One region of the Paenibacillus sp. FSL M8-0228 genome, then DNA from elsewhere that is predicted to be linked to it. Evidence: riboswitches for the same ligand, from Rfam matches in the RefSeq annotation. Region 1 holds a riboswitch; each other region holds the start of a gene.

Region 1 (7,726 bases):
TATCCTGTGCAGATTTTTTCAAGCCTTTGATATATTCCACAGCCTTAGGTCCAGCCACCATCCCGCCGTAAATGGCTGACAGCAACGAGTTCGCACCCAAACGGTTCGCTCCGTGGTATTGGAATTCACACTCACCAGCCGCGAACAGGCCTGGTATATTGGTCATCTGATTGTAATCGACCCACATGCCGCCCATTGAATAATGAACAGCCGGGAATATTTTCATCGGAATTTTGCGCGGATCATCACCGACGAATTTTTCATAAATTTCAATAATGCCGCCCAGTTTTACATCCAGCTCTTTCGGGTCCTTGTGGGACAGATCGAGGTAGACCATGTTCTCGCCATTAATACCCAGTCCATCATCAACGCATACACTGAATATTTCACGTGTCGCAATATCGCGAGGGACCAAATTTCCGTAAGCTGGATACTTTTCTTCGAGAAAATACCATGGCTTACCATCCTTATACGTCCAAATACGACCGCCCTCTCCCCGTGCCGACTCGGACATGAGACGCAGCTTGTCATCACCTGGTATAGCCGTCGGATGAATCTGGATAAACTCACCGTTCGCATAGCGTACGCCTTGCTGATACACCGCACCGGCAGCTGTGCCCGTATTAATGACGGAATTCGTGGTTTTACCGAAAATAATCCCGGGCCCACCAGATGCCAAAATAACTGCATCCGCCGCAAAAGTCTTCACTTCCATCGTACGCAAATCCTGCCCGCAAATCCCTCGACAGATGCCTTCATCATCCAGTACAGCCTGTAAAAACTCCCAGTTTTCATACTTGGTCACCAAACCCGCAGATTCCCAGCGCCGTACCTGCTCATCGAGAGCGTACAGAAGCTGCTGTCCTGTCGTCGCACCAGCAAAGGCGGTCCGATGATGCTGGGTACCGCCGAAGCGGCGGAAGTCCAGCAGTCCTTCCGGTGTCCGGTTAAACATGACGCCCATGCGGTCCATGAGATGAATGATCCCCGGAGCCGCTTCGCACATCGCTTTTACCGGAGGCTGGTTGGCCAGAAAATCCCCGCCATAGACCGAATCATCAAAGTGAATCCAGGGGGAGTCTCCCTCACCCTTGGTATTTACCGCACCATTGATGCCACCTTGAGCACAAACGGAGTGGGACCTTTTGACCGGAACCAAAGAAAATAAATGAACGTGAACTCCCGCCTCTGCCGCCTTGATCGTAGCCATTAGACCTGCCAGACCGCCGCCCACGACAATAATGTTGGATGCTGCCATTTCTGCTCACTCCTTTTTTTCAGGATTTTTAACCAAATCCCCTTTTACGTTTGAAAATAGAATTTCAACACAATGTATAATGGATATGACTCATTTACAGTAGTTGTTTAAAAGTACTGCATTGCACCAAGGCAGTTGCTGTTTCCTGAAATTCCGCGCTGCGGAATGCAAGCAGGGAAGCGATGAAGCCGATAGACACCACCACGAATAGGGTCATACAGATATAAGAAGATACTTTTTGCGCACGTGGTCCCACAGTAATCCCCCAACTGACCATAAATGCCCACAGTCCGTTAGCAAAGTGAAAGGATGCCGAAACGACACTGATTAAATACAAAATAAAATAAACCGGGTTTGTCACGATGCCATGCATGACGCCGCCTAGCTCCTCATGGGTTACATTACCCAGAGCGACCTGAAAGCGTGTGTCGTATACGTGCCAGATAATAAATACAAACGTAATGACGCCGGAAATACGCTGGAACAGAAAGCGCCAGTTACGTGAATAGCCGAACCTTTTTACATTCGGGTCAGCCTGATAAGCGATATACAAGCCATAAATTCCGTGGAACAGTAATGGCAAGTAGATGAATAAAGTTTCTAGCACAATAACCAGCGGCAAACCATTCAGGAAGGCCACGCTGCGATTAAATCCTTCCTTGCCGCCCTCCACCGCTGTGAAGTTCGTCACCAAATGCTCAACAAAAAATAGAGCCAACGGAATGACGCCAAGAAGCGAATGCAGCTTTCTGGAATAAAATCCTCTCATCTAGGTCATGCTCCCTTCTCCCAATAATAGCGTTTTCAATAGTAATATAACATATAAAATGACAGTTCCCGACAGGAAATGTCCAACAAGGTGTCCCTTATTAGGAAAAACAAAAGTGTGAACATCTTGTGTCGCTTTCATGTTACTCCTTTTCGGCTTATAATGGAATTGCAATATACGTATTAATTATTATGTCTTTTTTGCATATAGAGAGGAAGTGGATGATTTGTTTGAGGATTTGAACGCTTTTGCCGTCATTGTCGAGCAGTCCAGCCTGAATAAAGCCTCCAAACTGCTGAATCTGTCCCAACCCGCCCTGTCCCGCAAAATTGCCAAGCTGGAGGACGAGCTGGGTGTGAATCTCTTTGATCGTCGGGGCAAACGGCTCGAAATTACGTCCACTGGCCGATTTGTTTATACATTCGCACTAGAGCAACGGCAACGACAGCTTCGCTTCTTACAAAAGCTCTCCCAGCACAAAAATGAAGCCCAGAGTATGCTTACACTCGGCGCAAGTCTCACGACACTCCAGACAACGCTGCCTACCCTTGTCGAAGCTTTTATGAGCAAGCATCCTCAAACCGAGCTGAAGCTGCTCACCGGTAAAACCCATGAAATCGTCGCCTTTGTACGTGACAAAAAAGCAGACGCCGGTATTGTCGGATCTGCCATTCATGAAGTCGGACTGCGTTGCATTCCGCTATTTGATGATCATTTGGAGCTCGTTGTTTCCATTGGACATGAATTAACCGTCAAGACAGGAACGGCCTCGATGAAAGATCTGCAAGGACTGCCGATGATTATTTTCTCCAAAGGAACCTGGTATCGCAGTCTGACGGATGACTTGTTCCAGCGCAGCGGCATCATGCCGGATATCCGCATGGAAATCGACTCCTTCGAGGCAATTGTACGCCTGCTTCCAACCTGTAAGGCTTCTGCCTTGCTACCCAAATCCTATTTGCGCAGCGAACTATTACGGGATAATGGACTCACTGCACTGTACTTGCCCGATTTGAAGGAGACACGCCGAACGACCTCCCTCATTTACTCGGAGACGACCGATCTCGGTCCGACAGCACGACGCTGGATTAGCGAGACACGTGCGTCGTTTGCAGGCTACCGTATGGTGTAAAGGGTTTAGCCCTCTTCATTAACATTAACAACCTCATCCTCAAAGCGGCCGATATTATCATTCGAGCCGATGATGACCATAATATCGTCGGCTTTTAATCGATCCATAGCCGTCGGTGCGATCAGGATACCATTCGCCGTATGAAGCGCCACGACGCTACAACCAAAGCGGGTACGGGCATTTAGCTCTGCTAGCGTTTTGCCATTCAGACATGCAGGTACATTGAGTTCCACAATACTATATTCCTTAGACAACTCCAAATAATCGAGCAAATTAGGCGTGACTAGCTGGTGAGCCACCCGGATACCCATATCCCGTTCTGGATAAATAATCCGGTCCACACCGAGCTTTTCTAACGCACGCCCGTGCAGCACAGATATGGCTTTGGCTACGACTTTTTTCACACCCAGCTCCTTCAGCAAAATGGCGGTGAGGATGCTTACCTGAATGTCATCACCAATAGCAACAATGCCACAATCGAAATTACGGATGCCCAGTGATCGCAACGAGTCTTCATCGGTAGCGTCCGCCACGACAGTATGTGTCAACATCTCACTCATACTGTCCACAACATCCTCATTCCGGTCAATGCCTAGCACCTCGCACCCCATATCCACCAATTGCAAAGCCAGGCTTGAGCCAAACCGCCCCAAGCCAATAACTACAAACTGCTGCGTCTTCATATCTACTCGAAAACTCCCTTATCCTATAATCATTTTACCTTCCGGATGACGATATAATTCTTTACCCTTTTTCGGCCCCAGTGCATAAGCTAGCGTGAGTGGCCCCAGTCTACCTGCAAACATCGTCAGGGTAATCACCAGCTTGCCTATGACTGTCAAATCAGGTGTAAGCCCCATCGACAGCCCCACCGTACCAAACGCAGATACCGTCTCGAACAAGATCATCAGAAAATGATGATCTTCGGTTGCCGACAAAATCATCGTCACCCCGATCACGAACAGCAACCCCAGCAGTGTAATGGTCAAAGCCTTGTAAATTCGTCCCTGCGCAAGTCGGTACTTGAACAGTACAATATCTTCCCGCCCCCGCAGCATCGAAATCACCGCTCCAATGAGCAGGGCGAATGTTGTGGTCTTAATCCCGCCTCCAGTAGAGCCAGGAGAAGCCCCGATAAACATGAGTATGATGATAAAAAACTGCGTAGCCTGCCGCAAGCCTGCAATGTCCAAGGTATTGGCACCTGCGGTACGGGGAGTAACGGACTGGAATAAAGATCCCAATAGCTTACCACCCCAATCAAGCGAGCCGAGAGTCTTCGGATTCGTAAACTCAAATACAAAAATCACGAGCGTGCCGACTACAATCATAGCGCCCGTCATGCTGAGTACCACCTTGGTATGCAAGGACAGTCTCTTGCGCTTGCGATATTCTGCCAGGTCTGACATCACTACAAAACCAATGCCGCCTGAAATAATCAAAAACATGGCTGTAAAATTAACAATCGGATCATATACATAACCTGTCAAGCTGCGAAATTCACCGAATAAATCAAAACCAGCATTGTTAAACATGGAGATGGCATGCCAGATTCCAAAATAAATCGCCCTGCCTACGGGCATATCAAAGGACCAGCGAACCGAGAATATCGTAGCGCATACGCCTTCAATAACCAGTGAGTACAGTAATACCTTACGGATTAACCCGACAATTCCCTCTACAGAAGTCTGATTCATCGCTTCCTGCAAAATGAGACGCTCCCGCAGGGAAATCCGACGCTTGAACACCAGTGCAATCAAGGTAGCCATGGTCATAAAGCCTAGGCCGCCGATCTGAATGAGCGCCACGATAACAACTTGACCAAAGGTTGTAAAAAAGGTCCCCGTATCCTTTACGACAAGCCCTGTAACACAGGTCGCGGAAGCGGCAGTAAACAAAGCGTCTATAAACGCAAGTGGCTTTCCTGTTGTATTGGAGATCGGCAGCATTAACAATAAACTACCTATTAGAATGATAATGGCAAAGCCCGCAACGAATATCTGCGGTGGAGAAAGCCGGAGCCAGCTTGCATTGGGATTCATCTATTCATCACTTCTCTCCTAATCCTTAAAACTATAAAAACAGTGATTTAATACGGTGTAAGCTCGCTACGCGTTCCATTTGATCTTCCGATCGTCGTTGCCCCTGAATTTTTTGATTTTTCCAAACCTTAGTTAACTATAATTAGCATTCCCTGAATACAGGAAGAATGCATGTCAAGCACTACTCGGCCCCCTGTGCTATTGGCGGGCAGTAGCGAAGGGGGCAGAATTGTTCTGAAGAAGCGAAGCGTTTGCCTTTATCTCCGGATTTTAACCATTAAAGGGGGTATACAATCAAAAAATCCGGGGATAACAGCAATCGGAAGAATAATCTGCACCCGCAGCGGTCTATCTAACCAATCCAAACACTTTTATACGCACAAAAAAAGACACCGGAAAACCGAGTGCCTGACTTGGTTCCTGCTCATAGCCTACGAGGTTAGCTGATGGATTCGGGCAGCACAGTATGCCCTATTTACACTTCCGATCCACCAGTGATCGGCTGTAAAATTCACCCCAGTAACATGGTTCCCCCGTTTTCCCATAGAAATTCGGCTCAACTGTATATCATTACCTATGTATTTTATAGGCATTGCCTCAAGATTATAATCCTTCTATATCCAGATCACAAAACCGATTTCGTCGAAAAAACGTGAAATTGGCTTTATTTTGCGAATGGGCATCGTTTAATCGCAGCTTATCTTATTTTATTGGAACTTTAAAGTGCTTTCACTCTATTTTCATGAATATCGCTGGTCTGTTGGCGGGAACCTGTGCAGTATGATATCTTTAATGGATGTTCTTATTTACAGATTAAGGAGGAAACTCATGAATCCTATCGGGAAACCGGTCGTGCTCACGGCCAACTTCAAAAAATTAGGCTTGCTGGGCGGGATTGGCCTGATTTGCTTTTTTATCTTTCAATTGCTTATTCCCTCGCTTAGCAATCCGAGTCCAGAATCAGTAATGAATGCAAAGGTCATCAGCAAACAAGAAGCGGTCATACACGCATTGGACTTCGCCCGCTCCGAGCTGGGATATACTGAATCACAGCCAGAGGAGCCTCTGGTGACCTATCAGGCCGAAACAGATTTGTACGGTTATTTATCTAGAGAAAAACTGCTTCAACAGTACGACCGTACATGGAAGAAAAATTACCCTTACGAAACCTTTCGGGTCGATCTGCCTGAATCCTCAGCGAAGAGCAAGCTGCAAATTCATGTAGATTTATCCACTGGGAAGGTCGTTAGTTTTAAACGGATCACCTCCAGCACCAATTACACGCAGGCTGATATTTCTACGGATGAACAAGCACGTAACAGGCTTGTACGTGTGGCTGAGGACGGCATGACGCTTGAAGCCAAGGAGCAGGCGGCCGCTGTATGGGTGAAGCGCTTTGGCTTTAAGCCGTCGGACTTGAAGCTCGCGACCACTGAACAAGAAGGCGGATTAAAGTATACCGTAGACGATAAAAAAATTGGCGCCTCGGTACTTACACTGGCTTTTACTTTTGAAGACGGTGATGTTCGCTCCTTCACTCAAAGCTTTTCGGCCCCGTCATCCTATACCGATTATATCGAAAAGCAAACATTTTGGGCGAATTGGATGACCTATGCGGGTTATGCCCTATTTAGCTTTGTGCTGGGTGTACTTGCCATTGTGTATGCGTCACTCACCCGACGACATACTTCATTTGTACGCGGCATTGTTCTATCCGTTATATACTTTATTGCTAGTATAGCTGGGACCATGAACATGCTGCCTTTATTGCAAGCAGAAGCAGGCGGTAAGGGCATGCTTCTATTTCTTATGGTTTTCCAGATTGGTGTTACCTTCGTCATGGCTGTAGCGCTCTACTTCTCCTTGGTCGGCGGTGACGGACTTATGCGTCAGGTTGGACTGAATGCATGGCCACGTGCGAAAGAGCCGGGCTACGGGCTGTATGTGCTTCGCAGTATGTATGTTGGCTACTTGTGGGCCTTTATTTTGCTCGGGGTACAATCCATTTTATTCTTTATACTGGAGCGCACATTTAATACATTCTCCACCACAGATGCCACGCAATCCCCTTACAATATGGCTTATCCATGGCTACTGCCGATTATGGCCTGGATGGCAGGTATTGGTGAAGAGACTGTCTACCGTCTGTTTGGTATTCCGATGGTCAAAAAAATAGTGAAAAATACTTTTGTTGCTTGTCTGATCACCACGCTGATTTGGGCACTGGGACATACACTTTATCCGATCTATCCAGTGATTTCCAGACCTATTGAGCTGACTTTTCTTGGTTTGCTGTTCAGTTTTGTGTTCCTGCGTTACGGCTTTATTGCCGCCATGTTCAGCCACGTTATTTTTGACAGCATTCTAATGGGACTTAGTGTGATGAGTCTGGGAGATACTGTGAACGTGAGCGCGGGCCTATTCTGGATCTTACTTCCAGCCATTGTGGGTTACATCATTTATTGGTTTAGTCCTAAAAAGCCAAATCGAATGATGTTTGAACCTATACAAAAAGAGGAGTCGCA
Region 2 (7,726 bases), 4.5 Mb from region 1:
AGCTTTCGATTTTACGGGTTGTGACACTTGTTCTTTATTTTTGCCCATATCCATGGATTGTGACGACGGATTCGCGGCTGAGTGATCCAGCACGCCAGTGCCGCCATTAAAAGCTGCACTCAGGGATTGAGCCATAGTTTCAAATTTTTTGGCGTCGAGCGAGCTCATACCGAATAAGACAATGAAAAGAGCCAACAGAAGGGTCATTAAGTCGGAATATGGCAACAGCCAGCTTTCGTCAGCATGCTCTTCATGCGGTTCATGTCTCTTTTTACTCACTGGAATCGCCATCCTTCTGGGTCATCGTAGCCCGTTCGGTCGGAGTCAGGAAGATCGTCAGTTTCTGACTGATGGCGATCGTCGATATCCCCGATTGAATGGAAAGCAGACCTTCGACCATCATTAATTTAAGCTCGACTTCTTTTTTGGATAACCGTTTCAGCTTGTTGGACATCGGATGCCACAGGACATAACCTGTAAAAATACCGAGCAACGTCGCAATGAAGGCTGCTGCAATGGCATGAGAGAGCTTTTCCATGTCACTAAGGTCGGCCAGAGCGGCGATCAGACCTACAACCGCACCGAGTACCCCGAGCGTTGGAGCGTACATACCGGCTTGGGAGAAGATCAGCGCGCCAGAGCGATGTCGATCCTCGGTGGCATTGATATCCTCCATTAGAACGTCCCGTACGAATTCCTGATCATTGCCGTCAATAATCATTCGCATGCCGCCACGCATAAAGGGATCGTCGATTTCCTCTACCTTGGATTCCAAGGCGAGCAGACCTTCACGACGGGTAATGGATGCCCACTCGGTAAACGTACCGATGAGCTCTTTGCGGTCTAACAGTTTTTGTTCGGTGAAAATAACCTTGAACAGCTTCGGAATCCGTTTGATTTCTGCCATCGGGAAGGCCATAAATATACTCGCTGCCGTTCCGACGAAAATAATCATGTAAGCAGCGGGATTATTGACCAGATTGACGACCGGAGCGCCTTTTAAGATCATCCCGACGACCAGTGACAAAATCCCGAGCACAAGTCCAATAATGGTTGAAATTTGCATGATACACCTCATCCATGAGAATAGATTTTGAATCCTTTCATGCCGCCGGGGTCGTCCTTGCCCCAAGCGCGTCATTACAAGACGGATTATAGTATTTATCGACAAAACTCTCTTTTTTGTTAAGTGCGAATTTCCGGTATAATAAGGTGATTATGTATTGAATGGCGGAACCATTGGAGGAAATGGCATGGGAGTAAAGCATGGACGTGAGTATGAACAAATTTTGAACGATTTGACAGAGGCTGTGGGGCGCATCCCAGATAGCTATGAATTTTTTGAGATGGAAGCAGAAGATTGGGACAGGCTGGACCCGGCGGGACGTCAGGAAGTCAATGAAGCTTTGGCAGAAGACTTATTTTATGCACTGGGTACAGAGCCCACAATCACTGTAGGGAGTGGCGTTGTGATCTATGAGCCGGAGCAGCATCGTATCTATGTACTGATTGGGGACGAGGAGCTGACGTCAGTCCCTTTGATTTGAGGTCCGTCTTATGGATTTATCAACGGGGCCGTGGTAATATGTACACCAATATATCGTAGTTTTGGCCGTATTTAAGCGGTCGAAAGGCTTCCGTATAAACGGGGAGGAGTTCGTAACATGCCTTTTACACAAGAAGAGATTGAAGCACATCTGGAGAAACTGGAGGGCTGGGAGCTGGAGGAAGGACGTTGGATCGTTCGGAAATATAATTTTTCCAGTTTTATGAAAGGGATTGCATTCGTGGATGAAGTTGCCGCTATATCTGAAGCATTCAATCATCATCCATTTATTACGATTGATTACAAGACCGTGACTCTGCGTTTGACCTCTTGGGACGATGGCGGTATTATGGCCGTGGATATTAAGGAAGCCCAACAATATAATGAAGCTTTTGAAAAAATGCGTAGCAGTCATTGAGCTTGTAATGATCTGTCGTATGATGATAAAAGCGCCTTCGCTATACAACATCGTGGTTGTATGCCGAAGGCGCTTTTATCATAGAATCTGGGTTGGGTGCTCGGGACGATATACCATACAATAAAATGGTTTCTTGCCGTCGGGGGTCTGGCGTTCATAGGTATCTGTAAGCTCAAATCCAGCCGCCTTGTAGGCCCGGATAGCGCGCCCATTCCAAGTAAGCACCTCTAGATCAATTTCATTCTTCGGGTTGCGTCGTTGGGCTTCCTCTGCAATGGCACGGACAAAATCAGAGCCTTTGCCATGTCCGCATCTTTCAGGATGCATGCCAAGACCTAGCCGGGTCACACCGATCATAGGAAAATATTGAGCAAATCCCATCAGCTTGTTCTCTTCATCCAGTACGGCAACATATTGCTCTTGGCGAAGCGTGGGACTTCCAAATTCGACCTCAAGCGCCTTCATTTGTTCCCAGGGGAGCCAACCGTATATGTTATAAGGTGGATCATAGCGCCACTCACAGATTGCAGCCGCTTGATGCTCGTCCATGGGTACGATCCGATAGTTGGATATTGAGGCCGGCATGTGTTCCATCCTCCTTTTACAGGTGCTTCAATCATTAACAACAGATTGTAGACAAGTTGCAGGGGAATGGCAAGCGTGTTTATTTTATACCCAAGACGGGTATACATTCAATAAGAAGGAATTACTGCTCATATGCTCCCCCAGCGGTGACGGTAAAACCGACGATGTTCGCTAAAATTGAAACCTTTTGAGGTGTCAGTTCGTCAGTAAAGATAATCATTGCTGATGTTGTGGACATAAAAAGCCGCAATTCGATTCCGGCAGAATCAAATTGCGGCTAGAGTTAGCTTGCTGTGCGTTAGTTATTCTACGTTGTCGTCATCAGGAATATCTGAAGCTACAGAATGGTAAGCGTCTGTGCTCATAATTCTTTTTGCACCGACATAGCGGTTAGCGTAATAATTTTCGTTCAGTGAGCTAACTACTACACCACGTGAAGTCGAGGAGTGGGCAAATTTCCCTTCACCTACGAAGATACCTACATGGGAAATGCCTCTTCCTGTGGTGTTGAAGAACACCAGGTCCCCAGGCCTCATTTCATCGCGGGATACAGAAGATCCCATTTTGAATTGTGATCCAGATTGATGCGGAAGTTTAATTCCCAGTTTGTTGAATACATACATTGTGAAGCCGGAGCAATCGAATCCCTCGAGTGTAGTGCCTCCGCTTCTGTAGTTCGTTCCTTTGGCATCTTGGATGACCTGGTCCATCTTGGAGTCTGCAAATGCACTGCCGCCACCGAATGTAAAAGATGTAAAGGCAATGGCAAGACTCATAGCTGCGATCGTTAGCTTCTTCTTCAAAAAAAATATACCCCTTCCAATGCCTGCGAGGTTAGCTTAAGGATTCGGTAGAAGGTTCCCCTATGACCACTCTGTTGCGAGATCAATTCACCCAAACTGGTTCCCCCGCTTCCTAGGTGCCAGGAATTAGGCTTTACTTAAGATGTGCACCTTGGAGAGCAGTATTCACAATAACGATATTTTTGAGATAAAGGTTACAATAAAGATTACAAAGTTGTTACTATCAGTTCACTGCGATTATTGTAACAAAGTCGGCTGGCTTTGGCAAATGTTTCATTGCAAAAAGTTACAAAAAAAATCTGCTCCTAATGTCCCAGGAACAGATCTTGTTAACAGTATTCAGTTATGTGCCGTTTGCGCGGTTATGCATAAAGTTTTTTCGACAGACGGAAATGAAGTGATTAACATAAAGGAAGGGCTTAGCTTCTACTGGAGATATCGGTATGCCATAGTCTGTACTGCGAACTGATATGCCACAGCCTGACCAGACTAGTAACAAAATGATACGATTGTTGGAGAATGAGCGCGAGCATGCCAGTCCAAATCATCGCCACGGTGCCAAATAGACCGAAGACCAGCAGCACACAAGCACCGAGCAAAAGGGATATACCGACAGCTGGGAGAAGCTGGCGAAAGAAGGCGAGCAGGGACGATAGTATGGCGTGACCACCGACAGTGCCTAGTTGCATATACAGGATGCACTGCCGAATGAACCATCCGTATGCCATCCATCCCATGGCATAGGGCAACAAGTGCAGCAGGTAAGAGGGAGATTGAAGCGTACCTGCTACAATAGGGTAGAGTCTCGGTACTACCCAAAAGGCGGGAATCAGCAGCAGTCCCAACTCGATGATGTAATACAACAGCGACGACATGCCATGGCGTTTCATACCTTTGAAAAAGGACAGGCTTTGCGGCTCAGTCGCATCGGTATGCAGGCTTTGATATATTCCGGCTCTAATGAAGGGAGTGATTAGTATGCGTAGTACAGTCGCCCCTAGTAGTATCCACAAATACACATGTACTTCCCGGCTGTCCATCAGAGCAATCTGGCTCTCCATCCAAAACAAGGTCTGTCCCAGCTCGTTTTGACCCTGATCAGGATAACGGAGCAATAGCGGGATAACGGCAGACTGCACCAGTCGATAGAGAAACACCCCCCACAGTAGTCGATACAGAAATAAAATGATAACGATATAGAATCGTATGCGCACCAGCGCCCAGCCCTCTTTTATAACAGTCCGCATCTATAGACACCTCACCATGACAGACTTCCAAGCAGTGTCTCCAACAGCTTGGTTACACTTATACTCCAACGGGTTTGTTGCTTTTCGTCCAATTCGGCTTTTAGGGTATTGTTAATATGCTTGTTCTCCAGTGCAATGGTATATAGGGGATCAAGGGTTACATAGGAAACGGGAGAAGTACTTTTGATCCGAAAAGTTGTGCTTTTGCCCGCACCGTCCCAAGCCTTGAATTTCGTGGTTCCATCCTTGAAGGTAAATTGGACAGGGATCTTGGGATAATCCGCCCCTTTTTTGCTGACCGTCACGACTGCTTCATATCCATTCTCCAGCTTGTGGTTTGTGATGTGATCCACTGAAAAGTCCGCCATCTGGCCGTCATATACATACTGTTCAAAATAGTGGCTCCATGAGCGTCCGGTGACTCTCTCCACGATACGTTGAAAATCCTGTGAGGACGGATGCTTAAATCGGTACGTCTGGACGTAGGTCCGCATAATGCGATCCATTTTTTTCATACCCACCTGACGTTCAATGCCCCGTAGTACCAGCTTGCCTCGAGAGTAGGCATTTTGCGCGTACTCAGCAGCCGAGCCGTACTTCCATGACTCACGGTTTAGCGGCTGTGGGGAGGATACCTGTCCCGATTGTAATGGCAAGTTGGGGGTAAGCCCATATTCTTGCTCCATAAGTCGCTCCTCTGCATAGGAGGTGAAGCCTTCATCCAGCCACGGCTCCTCAAATTCATTATTGGCTACCATTCCATAGAAATATTGATGTCCAATCTCATGAACTAATGTCCGTTCCAGACTATAGCCAGGATTGAGATTACCCGCAGCAGCGGCCGTGATGAGTGTCGGATACTCCATGCCGCCAGCTCCATTGCCTGATTTAGGTGGAACCACGATGGACAGGGTGGAATATGGATAAGGCCCGTACCATTTGCTGTAGTACAAAAGAGCGGCCTTCGCTGCGCTCATATAGCGTCCTTTGAGCTCCTTGTGCGATGGGTCAAGGTAGAGCTTGATTTTGACACCAGGGACTTCAGCAGAAGAAAAGGGTTCTTCTACGGCTACAAAGTTGGGTGAAGCGGACCAGGCAAAATCGTGTACATCATCGGCATAAAATTGATATATTTTTTGTCCGTTCTGTCGGACGGCACCACGGGTGGGAAATCCGGTCGCTGCTACGATATGAGTTTCAGGCACCCGAATCCGTACGCTGTAAATTCCAAAATCGGCATAAAACTCGGAGTTACCATGATACTGGTGGAGGTTCCAGCCCTCCTCGGCGCGTCCACGCTGCCCTGCAGTCTCGTAGACACTGAGCTTCGGGAACCACTGTCCTGCCATTACAAAATCATCTGTCCCACCCATACGAGCAAAGATGGCAGGCAGTTTTACCTCAAACTTCATATATAATGTGATTTCTTCGCCACCTCGTACTGGCTTGGGTAGACGCACCTTCATGAGCGAACGGTCGCCTGCGTTACCGTCATCTGGCTGCACATATTGGATGCGATGCATGAGGGATAAACCGTCTTCTGTTTTTAGTTCAGTCAGCGTCATAGAGCCAAAGCCGTCTTTGGGCATGGTGTCTCCGCGCAGCTTTCCACCGGATTCCTTCATAAAGGTGGTTTCCATGGAAGAGAAGGCGTTCGGGTATAGATGAAGATACAGATCATTCACGGTTTTCTTGCCCGGATGTTTCCAGGTCAGTGTCTCAGTGCCTCGCAAAACCTGTCCCTTTTCCAGAGATACATCAATGTGGTACTCTACCACCCGTTTGCTGAGGATTTCTGTAGCGGGTTGTGGAGGGTTCTTGGGCAGGTCAGGCAGGATGTTTGCCCCTAGAGGCTTGCCCACATTTGGGGCAAGCGCAGACTCAGACAGGGAGCCGTATAGTGGTTGGCCTATGGACTGCGGGTCGGATTGCGATTGGGGCTGCCAGGCAAACCATAACGTCCCTGCGAGGAGACCGAGGGCTAGTGTAGACAATAAAACGATTTTAGTGCGTGCTGGGGTCATACAATGGATACCTCCCGTTGACAAGCATCTACAGCATGTATATGTTTGCTTTCAGGAGATTATTAGTTAAAATATTTATAGTGTAGAATGAGTGTGAAGACGGAAAATGGAGGTCTAGTGACGCATGAGTGAAAATCAGCCGGACGGCAAAAAACAGATTGCACTGAACATTGTCAGTGGCAAGAGTAAACATAAGGGTTTCGGCGCAGGCTCAATTGACCTGAACAGCATGTCACCGGTCATCATTGACCGAGGAGAGGCGAAAATTGATATCGGTGCCATGCATGCCAAAAGTAAAGTAGAACGTGGTATCAAGTTCTCTACGAATAAAGAGGACGTACCGAACGGACGCCAGGTATGGCTCGTATGGGTAGCTGTGGACCGTACAGCCGAAGGACGTATGTACGGCGGCGCCACCGCCTGCGAGATGCTGATTGACGACGAGGCCAAACGCGGCTGGAAAATCCTCGCCGATCACGTCAACCGTATGGATTACGCGCTCAAGCGTCGTTTCATGCTGGAGGATCTCGGCAGCGAAGATAAGGCAGCGCTCAAAAGCCTGCTCATTTCGCATAACGAGGAATGGTGGGACGCTTCGCCTGAGGAATTGAAGCAGGCGCTGGAAGGGTAGGCCAAGCGTTAACACGATTCCAGTGTACACAACTGCTTAAAGAGCAGTCGGCAGTAAGGTTCAGAAGTAGACCGATACCTTGGTTGGGGGCGGTCTACTTCTTTTTCATGTAGGTAAGCAATGCTGAATGAACATGCCAAACATGATCATCAAAGAAATTGCTGGAAAAGTATACTATAAAAAATCTGTTTTTAAGAGATAAAACACTTAAATCCGCAATTTGTTAGAGCACCTCCAAGTTACATGAAAATTATTGTAACAGATATGTAGTTATGAACTGATAGCTCCTTGACATCCTGGAAAGGCATTCACTATAATTCAGATAGAAATCGCTTCCACTCTTCTTTCTATTCATTTTGTGGAACCGGTTCCTTGAAAGATGTAGTTAAGTCCTATTTACTGTTTATGAATGTAATCTCTAAATAAGGTGGCATCGTTATGTTTAAATGGTTGAAAAAGAAGGCGGCTCCTC
Region 3 (7,726 bases), 3.1 Mb from region 1:
ATGATGTTGCAAAATTTCCAGCATTGCTGGTTCTGGCAAGCGATCGGTGATCACGATATTAACTTCAGATAAATCAGCAAAACGATACGGGAAATTAATTCCGAATTTCGAATGGTCCGCAAGGATGATCACCTGATCCGCCTGTTTCATCATCTGATGCTTCAGCATACCGTCTTCTTCATGAATCAGGCTTAGTCCGTGAGATGATATGCCTCCAATCCCGATAAAAGCTTTGTCTACAAAATAGTGAGACAAAGTGGCGATTACGGACGAGCCATATACATACCGGTGCTCTTTTTGCAGGCGGCCTCCCAACAGATGAATGGAGACACCGTCTTTTCCAGATAGTACGTCGGCCTGATTAATTGAATTGGTGATAACCGAACATTCCTGCACATTCAGTCTTTCTGCACACGCCTGTACGGTGGTAGAGGAATCCAATATAATACGATCCCTATCTCGTACCATGTTGGCAGCCAATTGTCCGATCACTTGTTTCTCCTCAGATACAGTAAGCAGTCTTTCGTTATAATTTCCAATTGGATCGTGATGCAGTTTAGGGAGAAGGGCGCCGCCGCGGGTGCGAATAATTTTTTGATGCTCCTCAAGTTTTACCAGGTCTCGACGGGCCGTATCCCGTGAAACATTAAAAATTTCACAAATATCATCCACCGAAATACGCTTGTGAAGCTGTAAGTAATCAACGATTTTTAACATTCGTTCTTCCTGATACATAGAAAGCTCCTCTGATATATAATGATTTCGGTATCTCGTAAGTGATTATAAGTAAATGTAAGTGATATTGCAATCATTTATCATGATTTTTCAGGGATTAAATGATTCTAGATAAGTTAATGTAAGTGGACATGCATTTTGTAATGATAAAAACTGCTTTTTTTAAAATTTCAAAAATAAGTATTGCCATTTGTTATTCTATTTGATATACTCTTTCTTGTCGCCAAGTTGGCGCATAATAATAAGGCCCGTTGGTCAAGGGGTTAAGACACCTCCCTTTCACGGAGGTAACAGGGGTTCGAATCCCCTACGGGTCATTGTTGTCTTTATAGACTACATGTTGCATGCTTAAGGGAAATTCCTGAGGTCTGGTCTAATGGCGGACAGCTTGGATGAACAGCATGAGCCATTAGCTCAGTTGGTAGAGCACCTGACTTTTAATCAGGGTGTCGAAGGTTCGAGTCCTTCATGGCTCACCATTTATATTTTGTTATGCGGTCGTGGTGGAATGGCAGACACGCTATCTTGAGGGGGTAGTGAGCGTACGCTCGTGGAGGTTCGAGTCCTCTCGACCGCATCAATGGAATGAACGGAAAAGTCTCTCGCGGTAGAGGCTTTTTTTATTTGTGTAATGATGTAATAAAGTAATGATTATGATGAAATAATGATTCCATAGTATAATATAACGCCATAATGTTATAGAATGATAAGTATAAACTTATGAAGTGACGGTGAAAAATATGGACACTCAACTGTTAGGAAATATATCAGAAAATATTTTGGGCTTGTTTCCGATTGTGAAGAAGAAATTTTTCACCTACGGTCCGCTCGATTTCCCATTACACTTGTCGCCTAATAACTTTCAGGTGCTAATGCTCCTGCGTGAAGTACGTTCGTCTACGGTATCTGATTTATCCAAACAGCTCAATGTCTCACGTCCGAACATGACTCCTCTTCTGGACAAACTGGTGGAGCATGGGTTGGCTGACCGCCAGTCGTGTGATTCGGATCGCAGAGTCGTGAATGTGGCGATTACACAGGAAGGCGATGCTTTTTGTGAACAGGTATTTCATACCTTCTCCAATAAAATTCAAGAAAGACTGGTGTATCTGCCAGAAGAAGATTTATTGCATCTGAGTGAAACTTTGAATGAATTGAAGCATATTTTACTTAAAATCGACAACTCTGCTACGTGATTGGCGTAAGTGGACTGGCTTAAAGACCGCCCTTTCTTCGGAAAACAGGCGGTTTTTGTTGCGTGTTGTGGTATAATGGAAACCAACATACATAATTCGGTAATTTTAGCATACGTGATCTTTGAAATGGGAACAGAGAACATGATATCGTTATTTGAGAGCCTGCTAGGGAGGAAGGAACTTCTATGCAATCTATTTACCATCGCATCGAGGAACTCATCAAGGAACGGGGAATGACGAAAAAGGCGTTCTGCCAGCAGTTAGGCATTAGTACAGGGAACTTCGGGGATTGGAAAAGAGGAAAAACGACGCCGGGCACGAATAAACTCATTGAAATCGCTTCTTTTTTTGATGCGAGTCTGGACTGGATTATGCTGGGTCGAGATATACAGGGTGAGGTGCTAAAGGAGTCGCAAGACCCTTATTTTTTTGACGCTTCAGGGCAACTGAATTGCCAGGGGGAACCGCTTAGTGAGGCGGAAAGAAATTTTATACTTGAGTATATTGAATTTACCCGCTTTCGTAAAGAGAAAAACCAGCGCAATTCTACTATAGGGTAATGGTTGCTTAGGATTTAATGGGGATTACTAATGAGTAAGGCTGAAAAATGAAAATTATTTCAGAAAAAGTTACTGTTTCGGAGGGGAAACATTTTGGGAGATCAAACTATTTATCAACGGATTGAAGCTTTGATTAAAGATCGGGGAATGACCAAGAAGGCATTTTGTGAAAAGCTTAAAATCAGTTCAGGGAATCTCGGTGATTGGAGAAGGGGGAAAACAACGCCGGGTACCACTCATTTAATTCAGATTTCGGACTTTTTTAATGTATCGCTCGATTGGTTAATGAAAGGGATTAAGCCGGGAGAAGGCGTACTTCAGGAGCAGAAGGCTGCTTATTTTTTTGGAGTGATGGGGCCACTGAATTGCCAGGCAGAAGATCTTGAGACGGAAGAACAGAATTTTATTTTAGAATATGTTGAATTTGCGAAATATCGTAAGCAAAAAAGTGAGAAGGATAAAACAAAGCCGGAATGATTTTTTTGGCTAAAGATTGTCTGGGTTGAAAACCCGTAAACGAACTGGAGGGGTTCGCTTTACGGGTTTATTTGGTTTCTTGGTGATATGGAATGACCTGTATGTAACTGGAATGCTTGTTGGATTTAGAGTGGCGATGCCTCCTTATAATCGTTATCGTCGATGTTCAGAATTGCAGCAACTTGTTTTCTGTACCTTTGTGCTTTGCGGGTGCCGTGAATCAGATTGGACAAGCGTGAAGGCGGAATATTGTGTGTCTCACAAAATGTTTTCTGATCCAGTCGAAGTTCGACAAGCCGTTGTTTGATGGCCCACCCGAAGGAGGTGACAGGCATTTTGTTGTTCAAAAGAAATCGCCCCTTACGGATTCTTACGGAATAATTGGTGTGTTATAATAATCATCAGTAAACATGTTAGAATTAACCATCTGAAACTATGATACACTTTTATACGTGTTTTTACAATCGTAAATACGTTATTTCGTCAAATTAATTACTTAGTTAAGTGCTAGGTGGTTCTGATAATCCGTAAGGGGGCAACATTAATGCATAGTTCAGCAAGCGGTTATCTTTATGCAGGACGGTATTATTATCGCTCATATATGTAAGTTAAAATAATTATAATATTTTTGTTTACAAATAGTTGATGAGAGAGTATAATAAATCTGTTGCCTCAATACATTATGATTTGCGGTCGTGGTGGAATGGCAGACACGCTATCTTGAGGGGGTAGTGGGCGTACGCCCGTGGAGGTTCGAGTCCTCTCGACCGCATTATATGCAAGACCTAGTTAAAAAAGCATCCTGACACGGTTTACGTGAAAGGGTGCTTTTTTTGTTAAGCATTTTCGTTATATTCTTTAGCCACGGAAGCCACGGTTGCAACAGGTCGTTTATTAACTGTGATAATGAAGAATGTCAGTTTTGCTGCAAAAGCTTCTCTATATCTCCCGCCAGTTTATCTGGAGTGGTTTGCGGTGCATAGCGCTTAAACACGTTACCTTCTCTTGTAATTAAGAATTTAGTAAAATTCCATTTGATCGCTTTGGACCCTAATACCCCCGGAGCTGTTTGGGTCAGGTAGCGAAATAAGGGGTGTGCTTGATCGCCATTGACATCTGTCTTGGCGAACATCGGAAAGGTGACACCATAATTGATCTGGCAAAACTCGGAGATCTCCTCACTGGAACCTGGCTCTTGTTTGGCAAACTGGTTGCTGGGAAATCCCAAAATTTCGAGCCCCTGTTCATGATACTGGTCATATAGCTCTTGTAGCGCTTTGTATTGGGGGGTTAACCCACATTTGCTGGCAGTGTTCACGATAAGCAGAACGTTCCCTTCAAATGTGGATAACGGAATTTGTTTCCCTTGCAGGGTTTGCGCATCATATTCATAAACGGTCATAGCATCTCTCCTCATTCAATATTCAGCAATTAAATTTTAGACAATTTAAAGAAGGGTTGCAAGCCTGGAAAAGCTGTATAAAGCCTTCAGGCGCTGTAAAATCGTATTTTGCTCAAAACAGTAAATCGCACCGCAAATGGAGCGAATTAAGTTGTTTCTTCTTATAAAAGCGGGTTAAATCGGTGTTTAGCTGGTACATATAGCGTATTTTCTTCTCTTTTTACAAAAAAAGGCCAATAACGCTTTACCCTACGCCAATATTGACATGCTTGTCATTTTCAAAAAGGGATGAAAAACAGAGATTAAAGGAGATGTGAGAAGCATAGTTGCATTGTAAGCGTTATTATTAATCTTCTATGCTCTAAAGCCCGATTTATAACCCTGCAGTTGAGCTTTACAGTCTTCCATGCGCGGGTGTATGATTCAAGACGTAATTTCAAATTAACTTGAATGAAGCAACAACGAAATGTCTATAGCGCTGAATTTTGCAGTTGCAAAAGCGGGGGAACCAATCGAGACTGTACGGCTTCGGAAGCCGTGTGTCTCATGGGGTGAATTTTCCGGTCAAGTGCCAGAAATAGGGCGACTCTCACGTCCGAATCCGACAGCTAACCTCGTAAGCGTACAGGGAGAGGCAACAAACCGCCGTGTGCAGCCATGGTTTATTTTATCATGGATATGTCAGAAGCCGGAGGAAAGCCTTTTTCCTTCGGCTTCTTTTTGTTGTCTTTTTATACCGGGAGAGGAGCTACTGATGGAAGGTCGGTTAATTATTGTCACTGCACCGAATGAAGCGGGCAGAAGTTTTGTGAAATTGCTTATTTTCAAAAAATTGGCGTTTGCAGTTCTCACGAATAGCGCCCAGGAGGAACGACAGCTCAAAAAAATGGGTGTGGAGCACATTGTCCGCATCAATACCATGCAAGCGGGAAAATGGAATTTTCCAAAAAAAGAAATTGGTAGTGTGTATTTGTTCGAGAACAGCTTGAATCTGACTTGCCGTTTCCTGCAAATATGTCGACCACTAACATCGGAATCGATCTATGTTATTACACACGGCTGTAATCCACAAGGAATTTATCGGGGATTGGGAGCGGACCATGTGATCTACACATTGAACGGAGAGGTGGGTTTTCTGCTGAACGGATAAGCACTTATGACATAGTTGTTTTATGATTTTATGATGGAATAAGAATGGCGATCTGAGGATCGATACGGAGGGTATAAACATGATGGATATATACATGCTGCTCGTCATGGCTGTGAGTTATGGAGTGATACTGCTGTTTGTACGCTGGTGTGATGCGCAGACCTCTAAAGGAGGACGAAGAGGATGATCGTTATACTCGGGCTTACGGCTATTGTGTTTATGTATTTAATCTACGCACTCCTGAACCCTGAAAAGTTCTAGTCACTTGTAGGGATAGAGCGGGCGGGAACAACAGATCTGAGCATTAAAGCATCATTGGTAGCAGGTTTTCGCAAACGTGTGCACTTCATAGATGGTCTAATCGGGTCTGTTGTTCCAAACGCAGGAGCATTTTGAAGGAGGAATAGAGGATGGAGCTGCTTCAAATTGGAATTGTGATCGTTATATTGCTGCTCTTGGTAAAGCCAATGGGTACATATATGTATCATGTATTCTCGAATGAACCGAATCGAACGGATCGGATTTTTGGCAGAACAGAAAAGCTGATTTATAAGGTAGTAGGCTTGAAGAAAGTGGAGAGCATGCGTTGGACTACGTATGTTATGAGTTTCATTGCTACGAACGTCGTGCTTGTGGCAATCAGCTACTTGCTGTTGCGTTTACAGGGAATGCTTCCCGGTAATCCGGCTGGAAACAGTAATATGGAAGCATCACTAGCTTTTAATACGGTAATCAGCTTTATGACGAATACGAATCTCCAACATTATAGCGGAGAAAGCGGGCTTACGTATCTGACACAGATGGCGTTCGTCACGATGATGATGTTCACTTCGGCTGCTTCCGGTTTTTCGGTTGCTGCGGCTTTTATGAGAGGATTGACGCGGCGCGGTGAAGGGATGGGCAATTTCTTTCAAGATTTTATTAAAGCTATTATAAGGATTTTCCTGCCACTGGCCTTTGTGCTTACGCTGGTGCTGGTGGGATTGAAGATACCACAGACGCTACAGCCTACGGCGGATCTTACGACGCTGAGCGGAACACAACAGCAAATTTCTATGGGACCCATTGCTTCTCTGGAGTCCATCAAGCATTTGGGGACGAACGGGGGCGGTTATGCGGGAGCTAACTCTGCGCATCCTTTTGAAAATCCAAGTCCTTGGACGAACGTGCTGGAAATTTTGGCAATGTGGGTAATGCCGGCTTCGTTGCCGTATACCTTTGGATTGTTTGCCCGTAATCGTAAGCAGGGCTGGATTATTTTTAGCTCCATGATGGTATTGTTTCTAATTTTTCTATCCATTACGTATGTGTCTGAGAAGACAGGTAATCCGTTAATCCAGACACTGGGTGTGGATGCTTCTCAGGGAAGCATGGAAGGGAAAGAGGTTCGTTTCGGTATTGGACAATCGGCTTTATTCACTGCGGTCACAACAGCGGCAACGACAGGTTCGGTCAATAATATGCATGATACACTAACCCCGCTAGGTGGCATGGCTGCTTTGGGAGAAATGATGCTAAACGTCATTTTTGGCGGCAAGGGTGTCGGGCTGATGAATATGCTGATGTATGCGATTCTGGGTGTGTTTATATGCGGACTGATGGTCGGGAGAACTCCGGAATTTATGGGAAGGAAAATTGAAGGCAAGGAAATGAAGCTGATCGCCATTGCCATTTTGGTACATCCGTTTCTCATTCTCGCCCCAACTGCGCTCGCGTTTATGAGTCATTGGGGATATGATGCGGTCACTAACCCTGGCTATCACGGGTTGACTCAGGTGCTCTATGAATATGCGTCATCTGCCGCAAATAATGGTTCGGGGTTTGAAGGTCTTTCAGATAACAACGTATTCTGGAATGTAACAACGGGGATGGTTATGTTCTTCGGGCGATATGTATCTATGATTGCATTGTTGGCTGTGGCGGCTTCGTTGAATGCCAAAGCGCCGACTCCGGTGACGACGGGGACACTGCGCACGGACAACAAGTTATTTGGAGCCATTCTGATCGGGGTCGTGCTGCTGATTGGTGCGTTGACCTTTTTACCTGTCATCGTATTGGGACCTGTTGCTGAATTTTTGACCATGTGAAGAAGAAAATGAGAATGGATGAACGGGGTGTTTGACCATGAAGGAACAACGCAAACACATGCTGGACAGAAGCATCTTGAAGCATGCGATCAAGGATAGCTTTATAAAATTAAATCCGA
Region 4 (7,726 bases), 1.5 Mb from region 1:
GAGCTACAACCAGATGAGCTAGCTAACCCGGCATTGCCTGTAGCATCCGGGTGCATGTGTATGGCAAATTGTTCAGGTTGATACCATGAATACCATACAACAGCTAATAACAGATAGTCGACCTGTAAATAGTTGACCTTAGGCAATTGCTTACCCTCAGGATCATCCACCGCTTTATTCACCCGCTCGCGCAGATGTTGTACAATCTTATGAACCGTTTGTTGGGCTTGCTGTGAAATGGCTATATTCTCCTGAGTATTCCAACGGTTACCTGCTGGCTGCGCCGAAGTTGTGAGTTTGTAATAGTGTGAAAGCTCGTCGTTCGGTAATGGATGATTAAAAAAAGTCCCCCACAAACTGGCGCTATAGCGGTTCCAGCCAAAGCATTCCACATACAACCAATCAAACCACGCACGCTCCTCCGGCATCGGCTGAGAGCCGCCAGAATGGGGCGCATGGTGAAGCATACGACCAAAAAAAGCTTCCGAGAATTGCTGATATTCGCGGGTAAACATCAACATTTCGTGCCATAATTCATCCACATCACTACTGAACATAGGCACACGATTCATAATCGCGCATAGCATAAAATATCGTTTTAGCTCATGCCAACGCCAATCATATTCTTGCTCCGTAATCTCTGGGTGGGCTTCCATTACACGATTCCTTACGCTATGAGCATAGGAGACGGGAATGGATTGCTCCAATAGCTGCATCAGCTCCGTAATCTCTGGATGACGCTCCTGCGTAAGGGAAGAAGGAGAAGGGGAGCTGAGGAAAAAAGCATTCCGGCGCCGTGTTTTTCTGTTTCCCCGGTTCCTGCGTAATGCACGGAATATAAACCAAAAAATGATGAGGTCTATCACAATAAACAACGTCCAAAAGCTACTCATACTATCCATGATGGCTGGCTACTCCTTTCTGAAATAACACGGAATTAAGATTTAGCGTTCGTTATTCAGCAGAGCGAATTCTTTTTTTATCTGGGCTAGCAGTTCAGGATTCGTGATTACATCGCAAGCAGTCCATGCCAAAGTTCTCGCAGCCAGCAGCATTCCTTCCATGGCTCGGTCCTGCATCGCCAAATCGCGGAATTCTGGTGTATGCAAGGCATGCTTCTCGTCAATAACTTGAATGTAAGGATGGATAGCAGGGCAATGAAGCGATACATTTCCGATATCCATGGAGCCATGATCTTCGCCTTCCGTTATATCTTCTTGCGAAATGCCAGCCTGCACCAAATTTGCGGTAAACGCATCGGAAAGTACACGGTTCGTGACCATTTCATCATAAGAAGTCTCATAATTGGAGGTCTCCAAACGACACCCGGCCTGTAAAGCAGCTCCTTCAGCAATTTGAATAACACGGCGAGTCAGCGGGTTCAGTTCTTGACGTGTAGCGGCCCTTACATAAAATTGGGCTGAGGCGTAATCAGGAATAATATTGGCTGCTTGCCCACCCTGATTAATGATCCCATGGATACGCACTGTACTTTTTACTTGTTGACGGAACGCATTGATGCCATTGAACGTTTGAATCACAGCGTCCAGCGCGTTAATGCCTTCGTGCGGGCTGGCAGCCGCGTGAGCGGATTGACCAAAAAATTCGAATTGTACAGCATCAATCGCCAGCGATTTGCCTGATTTTTCGTAACGATCATAAGGATGCGTCATAAGTGCTATGTCGCAATCATCAAACAAACCGGCAGAGGCCATAGGGACCTTAGCACCACGAGTTTCTTCGGCAGGTGTGCCGTATACCCGTACTTCTCCACCAGTTTCGTCGATGATCGACTTGAGGCCAACGGCAGCACCGGTACTCATCATGCATATCAGATGGTGCCCACAGGCGTGTCCTAAACCTTTCAGAGCATCATATTCTGCCAGAAAAGCAACAATCGGTCCGGATTTTTCAGCTTTGTAAGTTGCAATAAAGGCTGTTTCTATGCCCAAAACGGGTGCCTGGACCTCAAAACCGTGAAAAATGAGTTCTTCTTTTAAACGGGCAGCGGCCAGAAATTCCTCGTTTCCAAGTTCAGGATTTGCCCCAATATATAACGAAATGTCCTTAAAGCGTGGGGCATGCTGCTCAATTGTCTTTTGAATGGTCTGTTTAAAATCCATGCTGAAAACTCCTTTATATAAGCTGTAATGTAGGTACTGCGCTAGGTATGCTGAAATTGTACTATAACATTCATTGCATAATCATGCATATTCATTTATAATGACACAATCTTATTTATTATAAAGAATTTAAGGAGAGAAAAAAAGATTGAAAAAGGCATATCGTTTTACCGCCCTGGTTTTGACGGCGGTTATCTTGCTGTTGACGGGTCTTCCCATGCTCAATGCATACGGAACGGAAGCAAAACCACAGAAAAAACTTGTAGTGGGCATGAGTGCCGACTTTCCGCCGTATGAGTTTTATAGAGTCATTAATGGTAAGAAAACCATTGTTGGGTTCGATGTGGAGATTGCCAAGGAAATCGCCAAGGATCTGAACGCAGAGATGGTCCCAGAGGACATGAGCTTTGATTCCTTGCTGCCTGCTCTGCAAAGTGGTCGTGTAGACTTGGTACTGTCCGGTATGACACCGACGGATGAGCGCAGAAAGAGCATTGATTTTTCGGATGTGTACTATCACTCCAAACAAGTCATTATGGTACGCCCGGAGGATAAGGACAAATATTCAACGATGGCTACTCTGAAAGGAGAGAAGCTCGGTGCACAGAAAGGGAGTATTCAGGAAGAAATTGCACAAAAAGTGCCTAATGCTTCGGTTACCTCATTGGATAAAATATCCGATCTGGTACTCCAGCTTCGGACCAAGCGTATCAACGCAGTTGTAATCGAAGATACCGTGGCTAAAGGATACACACTAGACGGTACCGTGACACTTGCCAAGGCAGTACCTGAAGATGAAGGTGCAGAAACTGCCGTAGGTATCCGTAAAGGAAATACTGAATTGCTTGCCTCTGTAAATAAAACGTTGGCTCGCCTGAAAGCGGAGGGGGCGATTGAGAAGTTTTCTACAGAAGCGAGTGCACTGTCTGCCGACAGACAGGTTTCTTCGAATAGCATTGTAGATATATTTATGAAATACCGTAGTCTTTACGCTACGGGTATTGGCTACACTCTGTTGTTGTCTGCACTCGGAGTATTGTTTGGATTCATTATTGGTCTGATCATATCCTTGCTGCGAATGAGTGGTATACGTATCATTGAGTGGTTAGGTACCACATATGTCGAGATCCTGCGCGGTACACCTATGCTGGTACAGCTCATGATCATTCACTACGGAATTGCTTTGACGCTGGGTATCAATTTTACCCCACTCCAGTCGGGTGTGATCACATTGTCTCTGAATAGCTCGGCATATTTGGCTGAAATTTTCCGTGCGGGTATTCAGGCTGTAGACCGTGGACAGATGGAAGCAGCCCGTTCGCTCGGGATGGGGCGAAGCAAAGCAATGCGTCACGTCATTTTACCGCAAGCATTTAAATCTATACTACCTGCTATTGGTAATGAGTTTATTACAATCATTAAAGAATCATCTATTATTTCGACCATTGGGATGGTGGATATTATGTACCAAGCCCAAGTCATTAAGAATATCACCTATGAAGGATTAAGTCCGTTCGTAATCGCAGCCGCTATTTATTTTGTAATGACATTCAGCTTGTCTAAGCTGCTTGGTTTATGGGAAAGGAAGTTGAGAGCCAGTGATCACCGTTAAACAATTGCGTAAATCGTTCGGCAAGAATGAGATTTTAAAAGGCATTGATATAGATATCGCCAAAGGAGAAGTTGTCGTTATCATCGGTCCCAGCGGTTCGGGGAAGAGTACGTTTTTGCGTTGTATGAATCTGTTAGAACAGCCGACGGATGGGGAGATTTTATTTGAGGGCGAGCCGATTACAGCTCGTGGTCATAATATTAATGTAACCCGGGAAAAAATGGGGATGGTGTTCCAGCATTTTAATCTGTTCCCACACAAAACAGTGTTGCAGAACCTGACGCTTGCACCGACGCAGGTTAGAAAACAGTCAGGTAAGGAAGCGGAAAAAATTGCATTAGAACTCCTGCGTACCGTGGGGCTCGAGGATAAGAAGAATACCTATCCGAACCAGCTATCCGGCGGTCAGAAGCAACGTATTGCGATTGCGCGTGCTTTGGCCATGCAGCCGCACGTAATGCTGTTCGATGAGCCGACTTCTGCATTGGACCCTGAAATGGTTGGAGAGGTTCTGGATGTAATGAAGAAGCTCGCCGAAGGCGGTATGACAATGGTAATTGTAACGCATGAAATGGGCTTTGCCCGCGAGGTAGGCGATCGAATTATCTTTATGGATAACGGTCAAATTGTGGAGCAGGGTGCACCAGACCAGGTATTTGGCACTCCAAGCCATGATCGCACTCGTGATTTTCTTGCCAAAGTATTGTAAGAAAGTACTGATCTAATCATAAAAGAGCTCTCCGTTGACGGAGGGCTTTTCTTTTTTTGTCACCATTTCCCCATACTTTCGTAACAAATATAGATTTCTTGATGACAAAATTGTAACGAGTGTAGTATGATGTTCAGGGTTCCCAACATTTTCATGCGGATAAGGTTACAAAATTGTGATATTATGCAGTAAGCCAAAACTTACCGGGACAGCATGCGGTTAGACAAGCGCTGAAATGCTGGCCCAAACTATGGGAAGTGCGGGGGACGTAACAACGGCAGCCATTCCGATACGTCATAAGACGATGAGGAATATGCCTAGGGGTGAATTGCACGAGCATAGGGCTTCTCCTGAGTCCGAATCCGACAGCTAACTTCGCAGGCATAAAAGAGGAGGTACATATCTTTGAAACATTTAAAACATATTGGTAAAACGATGAAAATTGCGGTGCTTGCCGCAGCTATTGCAGGGTTGGCACAGACAGCTGGAATAGCGGATGCTGCCTCGCTTCACACTGCCAAAGAGGGCGATACCTTCTTTTTGCTTGCTCAGCGTTATGGAGTATCGGTAGACGAGCTAACAAAGGCTAACCCAAACATTGCCTCCAGCAATATATATGCAGGTCTGCAAATTAAGGTGCCTGGCGAAAAAAGTGTAAAGGCAGCTTCGGAATCGAAGCCGCAGCTTCTTACGGAGAAAGCAGCAGCGAATGAGGCGCCAACGATTGAAGCTTGGGGTAAAACATTCAACTATAGCAAAATAGTTGACGTTAAGGCTTCAGCGTATTCTGCCGCAGCCGATGAGAATGGTAAATGGGGCGCAGTGGACTACTACGGCAATCCGCTTAAACTAGGTACAATTGCGGTAGATCCTAACGTCATTCCGATGGGCACGAAAGTACTGGTTACAGGCTACTCCCATCCAGGTTTGCCGGATCATTCTTTTGTAGCTGTCGCTCGCGATCAGGGCAGCGCCATTACAGGAAAGCGGATTGATATCTTTATTCCAGGCAACAAATCATTTGTGAACGACTTTGGATTTCAAAATGTGAAGCTGTACGTTATTGATAAATAGCATTGTACGTATATACAGTTTAATTAAACATAATATATATTATGTAAACATAACGCCTATATCCGTATATATCTAGGTCGGACTCTTATCAGGTCCTATCCGTAAAAAGGCTGTCTTGACGAGCAGAATACTTCTGCTGGTAAGACAGCCTTTTTACGTTGCTTTAGCTTGGACCTCAATTATAAACATACTGTTATTTTCGTTCCGATGTGTGGAGTAGCCGGGGGACTGTCACAAATTTGTAGCCCTTAGCTTTTAGAGAGTGAATTAGACCCGGCAAAGCTTGGATAGTGCCTTGCAAGTTGGAACTTTGACCTCCACCAGCGTGCATTAAAATAATAGAGCCAGGCCCTGTAGCTGGAATCACATTTCGCTGAATTTGTGTTTTACTTAGTCCCTTCCAGTCGAGAGAGTCTACATTCCAGTTGACAATCATGTAGCCATGACGACGTGCCCACTTTATTTGAGGCTCTGTAATTTCACCGTAGGGTGGACGAATCAACTTGGGGCGAAAACCTGCGCTGGCTTGTAAAATACGTTCTGTTTTTGTAATCTGGTTGCGAAAGCGTTCTGGTGTAGCCTTCCTAAAATCCGGATGAGTATAGGAATGATTTCCTATAGCATGGCCTTCACGGATAATACGACGTATAATCCCCGGATGCTTTTCCGCACGGTGACCGACGATGAAAAAGGTGGCTTTGATGCCGTTGGCGTGTAATACGTCCAAAACCTGCGGCGTATACCTAGAATCGGGCACATCATCAAAGGTTAAGGCAATTTGGCGGGTGTGTGGGCCGCACATTTTAAAAATGTCCGCATGTTTTTTACGCAACATTGCTAATGTAGGAGTAGCTCGATCTGTACTCAGATGTACAGAAGAAGCAACAGCTGCTTCCTTGGGATGGGGCGTTCCGATCTTGGGAGGCGCATCCGCGTGAACGGGTAAACTTGAAAATGCTAGTAACAGTGCCAAGCATGGCAACACTCCCCTGTACGGCATATGTATCCCCCCTTTTCGTGCAGTGGTACCTAGTGGTGCTCTCGACTATTATGTACCTGTCCTATTAAAAATATGCTGGTTACCAAGTTAGGCTCATAAACGTCTGGAAAGAAGTTCGCGATGAAATGATTATCAATGAAGATGATGGAGCTAAACGTACATATTCTCTTAAACATGACCGAAAACAAGAGCATTTTCGCAAGTTTTAGCCTTACAACGGATTCGGTATCCCGTGACAGCTGGTGTATAATGGGGTTGCAATTCATAATTATACAGACATGGAATTGAAGGAAGGAAGGATAAAAGTGACCGACTTGTTTACTCCTTATCAATTAAAGGGGCTTTCTTTAAAAAATCGGATTGTTATGCCCCCGATGTGCCAATTTAGTGTGGAGGCCGAGGATGGAAATCCGACGGATTGGCATCATGTCCATTATGTGAGCCGAGCAGTAGGAGGTGCTGGTCTTATTATTGTGGAAATGACAGCGGTTCATCCTGATGGACGTATTACGGATCGTGATTTAGGTATTTGGAGTGACGAACATATTCCTGCATATCGTAAGATTGTAGAGGAAGTTCACAAGTATGGTGCCAAAATTGGCATTCAACTAGGCCACGCTGGACGCAAGGCCGAAGATGCTGAGCAACCTGTGGGTCCTTCTTCGATTCCTTTTAGCGAACGCCTTAAAAAGCCGCACGCCTTAAAGACAGCAGAAGTCAGGGAACTGGTTCAGGCATACAAAGAAGGCGCGCGCCGCGCGGTGGAAGCCGGTTTTGATACGGTTGAGATACATGGCGCTCACGGCTATCTGATCCATCAATTTCATTCGCCTTTAACAAATACGAGAGAAGATGAATATGGCCAGGATCTGTCACTGTTCGGTGTTGAGGTCATACATGCTGTTAAAGAGGTTCTTCCTGCTGATATGCCTGTGCTTATGCGGATATCTGCCAAAGAATACGTCGAAGATGGATATAATGTGGAATACATAACAGGTGTAGGGGAACGATATCGTGATGCAGGTGTGGACATTTTCCATATCTCTTCTGGTGGCGAGGGTCCAATTGGTTCTGGCGGAGGGCCGTCTGCGCGTGCTGGCTATCAGGTGGATTTAGCTCATACCGTCCGTGAAAAGCTGAATGTACCTGTAATTGCTGTTGGATTACTGGATGATTATGAAGACGCCCGTCGGGTTGTTCAGCAAAAA

What was found. Region 1 has a riboswitch for cyclic di-AMP ahead of MKY98_RS20940 (TrkH family potassium uptake protein). Riboswitches for the same ligand answer to the same signal wherever they lie in the genome.
Region 2: it holds a riboswitch for cyclic di-AMP, as region 1 does, so the genes downstream of both, MKY98_RS00540 (C40 family peptidase) here and MKY98_RS20940 (TrkH family potassium uptake protein) in region 1, are expected to answer to the same signal.
Region 3: it holds a riboswitch for cyclic di-AMP, as region 1 does, so the genes downstream of both, MKY98_RS06805 (hypothetical protein) here and MKY98_RS20940 (TrkH family potassium uptake protein) in region 1, are expected to answer to the same signal.
Region 4: it holds a riboswitch for cyclic di-AMP, as region 1 does, so the genes downstream of both, MKY98_RS13835 (3D domain-containing protein) here and MKY98_RS20940 (TrkH family potassium uptake protein) in region 1, are expected to answer to the same signal.

What each region holds. Positions count from the first base shown of each region.
Region 1 covers NZ_JBBOXA010000001.1:4,631,272-4,638,997, forward strand. The annotation lists gene sdhA (succinate dehydrogenase flavoprotein subunit) at 1-1,258, opposite strand, end outside; gene MKY98_RS20925 (succinate dehydrogenase cytochrome b558 subunit) at 1,353-2,027, opposite strand; gene MKY98_RS20930 (LysR family transcriptional regulator) at 2,254-3,159, shown strand; gene MKY98_RS20935 (potassium channel family protein) at 3,165-3,842, opposite strand; gene MKY98_RS20940 (TrkH family potassium uptake protein) at 3,861-5,201, opposite strand; cyclic di-AMP (ydaO/yuaA leader) riboswitch at 5,615-5,768, opposite strand; gene MKY98_RS20945 (CPBP family intramembrane glutamic endopeptidase) at 6,030-7,726, shown strand, end outside.
Region 2 covers NZ_JBBOXA010000001.1:132,540-140,265, forward strand. The annotation lists gene MKY98_RS00515 (flagellar motor protein MotB) at 1-279, opposite strand, end outside; gene motA (flagellar motor stator protein MotA) at 272-1,066, opposite strand; gene MKY98_RS00525 (hypothetical protein) at 1,254-1,547, shown strand; gene MKY98_RS00530 (4a-hydroxytetrahydrobiopterin dehydratase) at 1,665-1,964, shown strand; gene MKY98_RS00535 (GNAT family N-acetyltransferase) at 2,043-2,549, opposite strand; gene MKY98_RS00540 (C40 family peptidase) at 2,852-3,352, opposite strand; cyclic di-AMP (ydaO/yuaA leader) riboswitch at 3,358-3,495, opposite strand; gene MKY98_RS00545 (hypothetical protein) at 3,772-4,599, opposite strand; gene MKY98_RS00550 (M1 family metallopeptidase) at 4,611-6,623, opposite strand; gene MKY98_RS00555 (YwhD family protein) at 6,748-7,254, shown strand; gene MKY98_RS00560 (PTS sugar transporter subunit IIA) at 7,693-7,726, shown strand, end outside.
Region 3 covers NZ_JBBOXA010000001.1:1,481,792-1,489,517, forward strand. The annotation lists gene MKY98_RS06755 (DeoR/GlpR family DNA-binding transcription regulator) at 1-735, opposite strand, end outside; tRNA gene MKY98_RS06760 (tRNA-Glu) at 981-1,052, shown strand; tRNA gene MKY98_RS06765 (tRNA-Lys) at 1,139-1,214, shown strand; tRNA gene MKY98_RS06770 (tRNA-Leu) at 1,230-1,312, shown strand; gene MKY98_RS06775 (MarR family winged helix-turn-helix transcriptional regulator) at 1,476-1,931, shown strand; gene MKY98_RS06780 (helix-turn-helix domain-containing protein) at 2,117-2,491, shown strand; gene MKY98_RS06785 (helix-turn-helix domain-containing protein) at 2,585-2,968, shown strand; gene MKY98_RS06790 (hypothetical protein) at 3,094-3,315, opposite strand; tRNA gene MKY98_RS06795 (tRNA-Leu) at 3,658-3,740, shown strand; gene MKY98_RS06800 (glutathione peroxidase) at 3,885-4,370, opposite strand; cyclic di-AMP (ydaO/yuaA leader) riboswitch at 4,837-5,009, shown strand; gene MKY98_RS06805 (hypothetical protein) at 5,125-5,520, shown strand; gene MKY98_RS27040 (potassium-transporting ATPase subunit F) at 5,704-5,781, shown strand; gene kdpA (potassium-transporting ATPase subunit KdpA) at 5,931-7,607, shown strand; gene kdpB (potassium-transporting ATPase subunit KdpB) at 7,645-7,726, shown strand, end outside.
Region 4 covers NZ_JBBOXA010000001.1:3,138,803-3,146,528, reverse strand. The annotation lists gene MKY98_RS13855 (hypothetical protein) at 1-902, opposite strand, end outside; gene MKY98_RS13850 (M20 family metallopeptidase) at 945-2,123, opposite strand; gene MKY98_RS13845 (ABC transporter substrate-binding protein/permease) at 2,272-3,735, shown strand; gene MKY98_RS13840 (amino acid ABC transporter ATP-binding protein) at 3,722-4,444, shown strand; cyclic di-AMP (ydaO/yuaA leader) riboswitch at 4,675-4,843, shown strand; gene MKY98_RS13835 (3D domain-containing protein) at 4,850-5,518, shown strand; gene MKY98_RS13830 (polysaccharide deacetylase family protein) at 5,712-6,518, opposite strand; gene MKY98_RS13825 (NADH:flavin oxidoreductase/NADH oxidase) at 6,824-7,726, shown strand, end outside.